One region of the Luteibacter sp. 621 genome, then DNA from elsewhere that is predicted to be linked to it. Evidence: riboswitches for the same ligand, from Rfam matches in the RefSeq annotation. Region 1 holds a riboswitch; each other region holds the start of a gene.

Region 1 (3,426 bases):
GCTCACCGAATACCAGTCCACCAGTACGGCCAGCACCACGAAGCCGATGAAGGCCAGGTGCTTGCGCAGGTAGATGCCACCCAGGAAAAACAACGCCATGGATGCATCAGGCAGATGCAGCATGTCACCAAAATGATGGAAACGGGTGCCGATCATCACCAGCGCGAAGAGCGCGGCGAGGGCGGCGAACGCAGGACGGGAAAGCGGCTTCATCGTGGTTTCCTCCGGGACGGATCAGGAACGCGGCTGGTAACGGAACGTCAGCATCCAGTTGCGGCCGGGCTGGTTGAAATAACGCGCGGTCTCGTAATGGCGGTCGAAAATGTTCTTCGCCGACAGCTCCACGTTCCATGCGGTATCGATCGCATAGGCCATGCGCAGGTCGGTCAGTGCGTAGCCACCCAGGCGATGCAGGTTGGCCGTATCGTCATAGCGGTAGCCCGAAGCGAAAACGCTGGCACCGACGCTGAAGGCGCCGAAGCTGCGATCCAGGTCGACATTGGCGGTGCGGCGCGCGCGGCGTGGCAACAGGTTCCCATGGGTGGCATCGTCGCTGTCGTCTTCCGGCGAGAGCCACGTAGCATTGCCGCCCAGGCGCCAGTCTCCGAGCCTGGTATCGGCCGCCAGTTCCACGCCACGAATGCGCGAACGATCGATGTTGTTGGCGCCGCCGTACGGGAACAGTGGGCCGGTCAGGCTCGAATCGAACACGATCAGGTGATCGATGCGGTTCTGGAACGCATTCACCGACCAGTTGCCCCAACCCGGCGTGCCGCGCAGGCCCAGTTCCCAGTTACGCGAGGTTTCCGGCTTCAGGTCCGGGTTGCCGTAGTCGGGGTAGTACAGGTCGTTGAAGGTCGGCGCCTTGAATGCGGTGCCGTAGCTCGCGGTCACGCGAAGATCCTTCGTCAACGCGTAGCCGTACTGCAGGCTGCCCGTGGTCTTGCCACCGAACTGGCTGTTCTCGTCGCGGCGCACGCTACCCTGGATGGAGTTGTCGCCGAATTCCTGCTGCCACTGGGCGAACAGCGCGTGGTTACGGCGTGCATCCACGAAGTAATCCGTGCTGCCGACCACGCGATCGCGCTGCCAGTCGAAACCCAGTGTCGTGAGGCCCCAGGCGCCACCGACCTTGCCCAGGTCCGCCTGCAGCGAGGCCAGGTCACGGTGCGTATTGAACGTATCGGCGTAGACGCCGTTCTCGTAGTCCGTCGACAGATCGAGGCTGCGACCGACGTTCAGCGTCACCAGTGCGTCCTGCGCCGGACGGTAGCGAAGACGGCCGCCCACGGTCTGCGTCGCCGATTCGGCGTAGTTGCTGCTGGTGCCGTCGTAATAGTTGTGGCCTTCGCTGCGGGTGGCGCTGGCATCGGCATCCCACTGCTCGTCAAAGCGCCAGCCGCCCTTCAACGAGAGCGCATTGTTGCGGTAACCATCATCATCCGGCTCGTAGGTGTAGCAACCGCCACCGCCCGGGCTGGGCTTGCCGCGGCACGCGTTGATGCCATGGGTCTGGTCGTGGCTGGCTTCCACCGAATACCAGCCATTCGCGCCGCGGCCCGCGAAGCCGGCCGATCCGCGCAATGTCGACCAACTGCCCACGCCCACGGAAAGGTTCGGCACGAACGCGCCCTGCGGGTGGCGGGTAAAGATCTGGATCACGCCGCCCAGCGCATCGGAGCCATACAGGCTCGAGTACGGGCCGCGCACGATCTCGATCCGCTCGATCTGGTCGACCGGGATGTCCTGGAATGCGGCGGTACCGGAGGTCGCCGAACCGATCTTCACGCCATCGACGAGCACCAGCACGTGGTCGGATTCGGTGCCACGCATGAATACCGACGTGGCCTTGCCCGGGCCGCCGTTGTTGGCGATGGATACGCCCGGCGTGGTGCGCAGCAGATCGGCAAGCGAGCGCGGCTGCAGGCGTTCGATATCGGCGCGATCGATCACCGTGGATGCCGAGAGCACCTGGTTCAGGGTCTGCTCGGTGCGGCTGGCGGTGACGACGACCTTGTCCAGGTCGGTGGAGGGTGCGTCGTCGGCGTGGGCGACGACGGGAGCGGTCATCGCAAGAGCGATGGCCAGGGCGAGGCGGGACGAATGGAGCGACACGTTGTAGTTCCCTGCAGACCGCGCCTACCCGCGCGGTATTGGATGCGAGGGACGGACGTGGGCAAGGTGCAAGCGACGGCGAACGGAGTCGGGCCACCCGCGACCAGGGCCCTCCGCCTGTCCGGTGATACCACGTGGGCCGGTCTCCGGGCTCGCGAGCGCAGGGGTTACCTGCAAGGGCTGGCGCCTTCCCATGCCGCGAACGGCACAGTGGCTTCTGCCAGCCCCTTCAACTCGCCTACCGTTGCGGGGGCAGCTCCGGAATGGCGCAGGCACGCGGCCTGCGGGTCACCGGATTCCCGTTTCAATCCGCGGCGCTGGCGCCTTGGATCACCCTGGGTCCGCGTAGTGTAGCGGAACGGCGCTCGCGCCAACGCAAACATGGCCGTTCCACGCCGTAGTGCAGGGTTGCGCCCACGGCGAGCACCACCAGGGCGAAGGCGATGAAGCGCCACGCCGGATGGCCGTCCAGCCGCCCGTCCAGCAGGGCCACGGTGAGCATGAAGGCGCCCTTATGGCTGAGGTACAGGCTGTACGAGGCACGCGCCAGCCAACCCGCGCCAGGGATGCGCCACCGGGCCAGCCACGTACTGCCCGTTGCCATCCCGACGAAGCCGGCCATCGCAAGGGCCACGAGCGGGTAGCCGACTGCGTTCTGCCAGAAGCCGAGCCGGCTGCCGTCGAAGAACGCGATGCAGCCGGTGAGCAGCAGGGCCGATGCGCCCAGCAGCGCCGCACCCCGGCGCTGCCCCCAGGCAAGCCATGTCGGGCGAAACACCGCGCATGCCGCCACGGCCACGCCCGCAAGCAGGCCATCGAGGCGTGAATACGTGGGGTAGTACAGGTAACGCAGGTACATCGGCCCGATGGGGTCGCCGGCGAGGTCGAGCGGCCCCAGGTGCACCTGCCAGAGCCACGCACGCAGCGCGATGCCACCCACCACCACCGCTGCGCAGAGGAGGATGAAGCGCGTCGCCGTCAGCCGGCCGGCCAGGACGATCGCCAGCAGCGGAAACACCAGGTAGAAGTGCTCCTCCACGCACAGCGACCACACATGGGAGAAGGCATATCGCTGCGGCGCGTCGAAGAAAAGGTTGAACGTGAAGGTGGCGAACTGCCATGCAGGTTGCATCAGCGGGGTTTCACGCCACAGCGGCCACGCGAGGTACAGGCCCAGCACCACGGCATACGCAGGCAGGATGCGAAAAGCGCGCCGTGCATAGAACGCCTGCATGTCCAGCCGTCCCGTATCACGCAGGGCGATAAACGCCTGCGAACCGATCAGGTAACCGCTGAGCACGAAGAACAGGT
Region 2 (3,426 bases), on a different contig from region 1:
CTGATCGTGGATGGCCACCACGTGCATCCGGCATCGCTGCGCGTCGCGATCGCGGCGAAGACGCGCGAGAAGATGATGCTGGTGACCGATGCGATGCCGCCGGTGGGTTCGGATAACCCGAATTTCGTGCTGAAGGGCGAGACGATCACGGCGAAGGATGGTGTCTGCCAGACGGCCGATGGCACGCTGGCCGGCTCGGCGCTGGATATGGCCTCGGCGGTGCGCAATACGATCAATATGGTGGGCGTGCCTTACGATGAGGCGGCGCGCATGGCATCGACGTACCCGGCGGCGTTCCTGGGCCTGGGTGCGACGCACGGCCACATCGCCGCGGGCTTCCGCGCGGATTTCGTGGTGCTGGACGATACCCACCACGTGGTCGAAACCTGGATCGGCGGCCAGCGCGTCTACACCGCCTGATCAGGCTCGCCTTCGGCTTTGCGCTCTTCCTGTAGGAGCGCGCTTGCGCGCGATGCCTCACGAAGCAGCGATGCGGAAACGCCATCGTGTGCTTCCGCACGTCGCTCACTGCGCGCTGGCAATCACCGTCGCCGGCACGCTACCCGCGCCACTCGTCACGATCGCACCCATGGTCAGCACGCACGTCAGCACGGCGGCGACGAAGAAGGTCTTCAGCAGGAAGGTTTCGGTTTTCATGGTCGGTCTCCTTGGTTTAGGTCGATGGGGCGTCGAGGCCCCTTGTCTTGGAGAGTGCATGCGCCGTGCCAACGTGCGCGGTGCTTAACGAAGGGCGCTGCGAGGCCGTGTCCCGTGGTCTGCGCGTTGATCATCGGCGCGTCCGCGGACGGTGGCCTGTCCGCAAACCAGTGTCCGGACGCATGGTTCAATGGGGGGTGTCCGGCATCGCCGCTTCGTGAGGTGATCGCGCGCGAGCGCGCTCCTACAGGGGTGACCGCACCGATATGGTGGCTTGTGGCGCATGAAACGGGGCGTTTGGACTCGGCGGTGGGCAGGCCCCTGGGGCCGACATGAGCGGAGGGCCGCCGGGCGATTCGCTTATCGCGATGAGGCTGCCTACGGCCCGGTCCGAAGGTCCGCGACTGGCGGCCCCAGGGGCCTGCCCACCACCGACCCCGACGACCCCCAGCCTAAGGCGGCGCAAGCCGCTCAACGCATGCATTCGCCGAGGCGAATGAACTGATTCCCTCCGATCCCGCCCAATCACCGCTAGAATGCCCCCGTTCGGGTGTCCACCCGCCTCCATGGCGGTAAGGATGAAACGGGAAGCCGGTGCGCCGCTGAAGCGGCAAGGCCGGCACTGCCCCCGCAACGGTAAGCCCCAGGGGAACACCCCCGTTCTGTCCGGCCTTGGCCACTGCTCCGAACGGGGTGGGAAGGCGCCGGAAGAATCCGCGAGCGCGGCAAGGGCGAGTCCGGAGACCGGCCCGAAACACCCCCTGCGCCAGCCATGGCCGCGGGGGTGAACCTGTTTCGGACGATTCGCGGCGGGCGGATCCGGACAGCCTCCGGGCCCCGCTGCCCGTGCGCCGTTCGCTCCTCCCCCGTGGCCGTCCCGGTTTAAAGACTTGCCGCCCTGCGGCACGAGGACGCTCCACACATGAAGAAGACCCTGCTCGCGACAGCCCTGCTGTCGTCCATCGCCATCGCGCATGCCGCCGACGCCCCGGAAACGCTGCCCTCGGTCGTCGTCACCGCCAACCGCGCGCCCACCCCGCTGGACGAGGTGCTCGCCCCGGTCACCGTGATCACCCGCGACGATATCGAGCGCCTGCAGCCCACCAGCGTGCAGGACCTGCTCACCGGCCTGCCCGGCGTGGTCATGGCCAACACCGGCGGCCTCGGCCAGCAGACCTCGATGTTCATGCGCGGCACCAACTCGGCCCATACGCTGGTGCTGATCGATGGCGTGCGCGTCGGCACCGTGGGTGCCGGCCTGCCGGCCTACGAGCAGCTCCCCGTGGAGCAGATCGACCACATCGAAGTCGTGCGTGGCCCGCGCTCCACCCTGTACGGCTCGGACGCCATCGGTGGCGTCATCCAGATCTTCACCCGCCACGGCCAGGCCGGCGAAGCGCCGACCCCGTCGGTCTCGGTGACCGGTGGCAGCCATGGCTACACCGCCGGCCAGGTCGGCGTTTCCGGTGGCACCACGCACGGCTGGTACAACGCCAGCCTGGGCGGCCAGTACACCGCGGGCATCAACGCCTGCCGCATCGGCGCCGCCGACGCTGGCAAGGGTTGTTTCACCGATGAGCCGGATCACGATGCCTACCGCACCTACAACGGCGCGCTCTCGGGCGGCTACCGCTGGGATGACGGCACCGAGCTCACCGGCAGCTGGCTGCGCAGCAAGGGCACCATCGAATATGACGGTGATTTCCAGAACCTGACCCGCCGTTCGCAGCAGGTCGCTGGCGGCAAGCTCAGCTTCGACGCCATGGCCGACTGGCGCATGTCGGTAAGCCTGGGCCAGAACCAGGACCGCGCGGACAACTACCTCAACGGTTCGGAAAAGACCTGGTACGACGCAGACTTCAATCCGCACGTGGGCGCCGATAAGCTGCGCATGGGTTACCTGTACTCCAAGCGCAACCAGGCCGCCTGGCAGAACGATTTCACCCTGGCGCCGGGCCAGACCCTGAGCGCGGGCGTGGATTACCAGCAGGAGAAGCTGGATAGCGATACGGATTATCTCAAGACCACCCGCAACAACACCGGCGTGTTCGCCCTGTACCAGGGCGTGTTCGGGCCGCACGAGATCCAGCTCTCCGCGCGCCACGACCACAACAACCAGTTCGGCAACCACAACACCGGCTCGGCGGCGTACGGCTTCCGCTTCGATAACGGCATGCGCATCACCGCGTCGTACGGCACGGCGTTCCATGCGCCGACCTTCAACGACGAGTACTACCCCTACGGTGCGCCCGTCTCGCTGAAGCCGGAGAAGTCGCGCACGGCCGAGATCGGCCTGAGCGGCGGCCCGGGCATCTGGAACTGGGCGGTGAACGCCTACCAGACCAAGGTGGATGACCTGATCGGCTACGACGCCAACTTCCTGCCGATCAACGTGAGCCAGGCGCGCATCCGCGGGCTGGAAGGCCAGCTGGGCGCCGATGTGGATGGCTGGCACGTGCGTACCTACCTGACGCTGCAGCAGCCGCTGAACCGCGATAGCGGCCCGCAGGAAGACAACCTGCTGGCCCGCCGCCCGCGCCGCACCGGCCGCGTGGACCTGGACAAGGACCTGGGCGCATTCACGCTGGGCGGCTCGGTGTACGCCGCGGGTTACAGCTACGACGATGCGGCCAACACCACCCGCCTTGGCGGCTACACCACCGCTGACCTGCGCGCCACCTGGCACGTGGACAACGCCTGGAGCGTGCAGGGTCGCGTGGCCAATGTGGCGGACAAGCGCTATGAGACGGCGGCGTACTACAACCAGCT
Region 3 (3,426 bases), on a different contig from region 1:
CACCTCCTTCCAGTCCCGGGTTTTCAGCCCGCAATCGGGGTTGATCCAGAGCTGCTCGGGTTCGAGGACCTGCAGGGCCCGGGCCACCAGGTCAGCCATTTCCGCCTCGGCGGGTACCCGTGGGGAGTGGATGTCATACACGCCGGGGCCGATGCCGTTGGGGTAGCGGAACCGGGTGAAGGCCTCCAGCAGCTCCATTCGCGAGCGGCTGGTCTCGATCGAGATGACGTCGGCGTCCATGGCGGCGACGGCCTCGATGATGTCGTTGAACTCCGAGTAGCACATGTGGGTGTGCACCTGGGTGCTATCGCTGGTGCCCCCGGCGGTGATCCGGAACGCCTCCACGGCCCAGGCCAGGTAGGCCTGCCAGTCGGCGCGGCGTAGCGGCAGGCCCTCGCGCAAGGCGGGCTCATCGATCTGCACGATGCCGATGCCAGCGCGCTCCAGGTCGTGCACTTCATCGCGCAGGGCAAGCGCGATCTGCCGGCACACGTCGGCGCGGGGCACGTCGTCGCGTACGAACGACCACTGCAGCATGGTTACCGGGCCGGTGAGCATGCCCTTCATCGGGCGCTCGGTGAGCGATTGCGCGAAGCTGGACCACGCCACGGTCATCGGCACGGGGCGAGCCACGTCACCGTAAATGATGGGCGGCTTCACGCAGCGCGACCCGTAGCTCTGCACCCAGCCGTACTTCGTGAAGGCGTAACCCGAGAGCTGCTCACCGAAGTACTCAACCATGTCATTGCGCTCGGGTTCGCCATGCACGAGCACATCCAGGCCGGCTTCCTCCTGGAAGCTCACCGCGCGACGTACTTCATCGCGCAGGCGTTCGTCGTACGCCGCGGCATCGAGCCTGCCCGAGCGGAACGCGGCGCGTGCCGTGCGCAGGTCATCGGTTTGCGGGAATGAACCGATTGTCGTGGTGGGTAGCGCCGGCAGCCCAAAGCGTTCGCGTTGCACCGCGGCGCGGTGTGCGTAGCCCGAGCGGCGCTGGCTGAATTGCGGGGTGAGCCCGCGGACGCGGGCGCGCACGTCCGCGCGGACGACCTCGGGCGAGGTCAGGCGTTGTGCGACGATCTCGTGCTGGCGAGCCAGGGTCTGCACGGCCTTTGCGTCTCCCGAAACGGCGTTGGCGTACTGGCGCAGTTCGGTGATTTTTTGCCGTGCGAACGAAAGCCATTGCGCGACCTCACCCGGCAGCTGCTTCTCTTCGGCTGAGTCGATGGGCACATGCAGCAGTGAACACGAGGGCGCAATCCACAAGCGATCGCCGCCAACGCGCGTGCGCAGTGTCTCCAGGCGTGGAAGGAGGGTGGCCGGGTCGCTGAGCCAGACATTGCGGCCATCGACCAGGCCGGCGGAGAGCACGCGCCCGTCCGGAAGGGCGTCGAGTACGGCATCAAGCTGTGCCGGGGCTCGTGCGATATCAACGTGCAGCCCCGCCACCGGCAGCGAGGTGGCCAGGCCCAGGTTGGATTCAAGGCCACCGAAATACGTAGCCAGCAAGATCTTGGCGGGTGAGTGCGCGGCCAGTGCCTCGAACACGCGGCGGAACGCGTCGCGGGCGCCCACCTCCAGGTCGAGCACCAGCGCCGGTTCGTCGACCTGGATCCATTCCGCGCCCTCGGCGACCAATGCATCGACAAGGCCGAGCCACGCCGGGAGCAGCGCATCGAGTAGCCCAAGCGGATGGCTTCCATCCACGGTCTTGGAAAGAAGCAGGAAGGTCACGGGGCCGAGCAGCACGGGGCGGGCGGCGTGGCCTGCGGCAACCGCCTGCTGATACTCCGCCACCGCCTTTTCCGGCCGCGCATGGAATACCTGGCCCGCATGCAGTTCGGGCACGATGTAGTGGTAGTTGGTATCGAACCACTTGGTCATCTCGAGCGCGCGCAGGTCGTGCCCACCGCGCTGGTGGCCGCGTGCCATGGCGAAGTAACCCGCCAGCGCATCTGCATCGTGCAGGTTGCGATAGCGCGCCGGAATGGCATCGAGTGCCACCGCGGCATCGAGCACGTGGTCATAGAGCGAGAAATCGTTGACCGGAACGCTGTCGGCGCCCGCGTCACGGGCGAGTTGCCAGTGGCGCTGGCGCAGGGTGGCTGCGGTGTCGAGCAGTTCGGCAGACGTCGCATCTCCCTTCCAATAAGCCTCCAGCGCGCGCTTGAGTTCGCGGCGGCGGCCGATGCGGGGAAAACCGAGGTAGGTCACGTGCGGCATGGAAAGATTCCTCTTTGGATAAAAGAGGAGGGAAGGGCGGTGCACGCAGACGACCCTGCGCCACCGCGGCACACCGCGCTGGCAGGCTGGGCGTCATGCGGGCTGACCGTCGACCTTCGCCCCCGCGGGCGAACCGCCGGGCTGCCGTGGGGCGGCCCGTCAGGTCGGGCGGCGCGCACGCCCTCATGACAGGGCTGGCGCGCCGGCTGGCGGCAGGTCTTCGGGCTCAAGGATGTGGCATCCCCTAGGGGATACCGCCTTCGCCGTCGCTTCCCGGGCTTGAGGGCCCAGTGCCTGTGACGGACGTCGTCTCCATATACCGCTGCGGGGCAGCGCCGGATTTTCACCGGCTTCCCTCTTAGCTTTATCTCTCTATTCGAATACAAAGATAAAGACCGCTGGCGACGGCGAAATTAGCCGTCCGGACGGCCGAAGTCAAATGCGCGACGATGGAGCCCTGGTGCATGGCGGAGGAAGGCATGGCGGAACGGCACATCGTGTTCGCGACGGTGGGATCGCAGGGTGACCTGTTCCCCCTGCTCGCCGTGGGCCGTGAACTCGTCGCGCGCGGCCACCGGGTAACCGTTGGCGCGCATGCGATCCATCGTGATGCGGTGCGGGATGCCGGGCTGGAGTTCGTCATGGCCAGCGGCATCGCTGAGCCCGAAGACAAGGCGGCATTCGCGGCAAAGGCGTTCCATCCGTGGCGGGGGCCGCGCTTTGTCGTGCGTGACCTCGCCGCCGCCGATGTGGCGGCGAGTTACCACGCGCTAAAGACGTTCTGCATGGAAGCGGATGCGCTGGTGACCACCACCCTGGCGTTCGCCGGGCAGATCCTCGGCGAAACGCTGCCCGCCGCATGGTTCTCCGCGGTGTTGTCGCCGTCGGTCTTCCTGTCGCCGTTCGATCCGCCCGCGACGGGCATGGATACCCTTGATCGATGGCTGCGAGCATCGCCTCGCCGTTCGCGTTGGTTGACGCGCATCGTGGAGCGGCTGACCCATCCGTGGACCGCGCCGGTGCGCGCGTTCCGCCGTCATCTGGGCCTCGCACCGGTTGCGCCCACGGGCGATCCGTTCCATCGCGGCCAGCACGGGCGAGATGGCGTGCTCGCGATGTATTCACCGCTGCTGGGTGGCCTGCCACCCGATGCGCCCGCGCATACCGTGCTTACCGGCCAGGCTCGTTATCTTCCGTTCGATG

The links. Region 1 has a riboswitch for cobalamin ahead of btuB (TonB-dependent vitamin B12 receptor). Riboswitches for the same ligand answer to the same signal wherever they lie in the genome.
Region 2: it holds a riboswitch for cobalamin, as region 1 does, so the genes downstream of both, ABIE56_RS13745 (TonB-dependent receptor domain-containing protein) here and btuB (TonB-dependent vitamin B12 receptor) in region 1, are expected to answer to the same signal.
Region 3: it holds a riboswitch for cobalamin, as region 1 does, so the genes downstream of both, metE (5-methyltetrahydropteroyltriglutamate--homocysteine S-methyltransferase) here and btuB (TonB-dependent vitamin B12 receptor) in region 1, are expected to answer to the same signal.

The regions. Positions count from the first base shown of each region.
Region 1 is NZ_JBNDKI010000019.1:92,178-95,603, forward strand. It holds gene ABIE56_RS18020 (hypothetical protein) at 1-213, opposite strand, end outside; gene btuB (TonB-dependent vitamin B12 receptor) at 235-2,115, opposite strand; cobalamin riboswitch at 2,236-2,468, opposite strand; partial or broken gene ABIE56_RS18030 (acyltransferase family protein) at 2,465-3,426, opposite strand, start outside.
Region 2 is NZ_JBNDKI010000012.1:7,706-11,131, forward strand. It holds gene nagA (N-acetylglucosamine-6-phosphate deacetylase) at 1-420, shown strand, start outside; gene ABIE56_RS13740 (hypothetical protein) at 526-657, opposite strand; cobalamin riboswitch at 1,189-1,424, shown strand; gene ABIE56_RS13745 (TonB-dependent receptor domain-containing protein) at 1,580-3,426, shown strand, end outside.
Region 3 is NZ_JBNDKI010000002.1:66,575-70,000, reverse strand. It holds gene metE (5-methyltetrahydropteroyltriglutamate--homocysteine S-methyltransferase) at 1-2,223, opposite strand, end outside; cobalamin riboswitch at 2,417-2,638, opposite strand; gene ABIE56_RS02540 (glycosyltransferase) at 2,688-3,426, shown strand, end outside.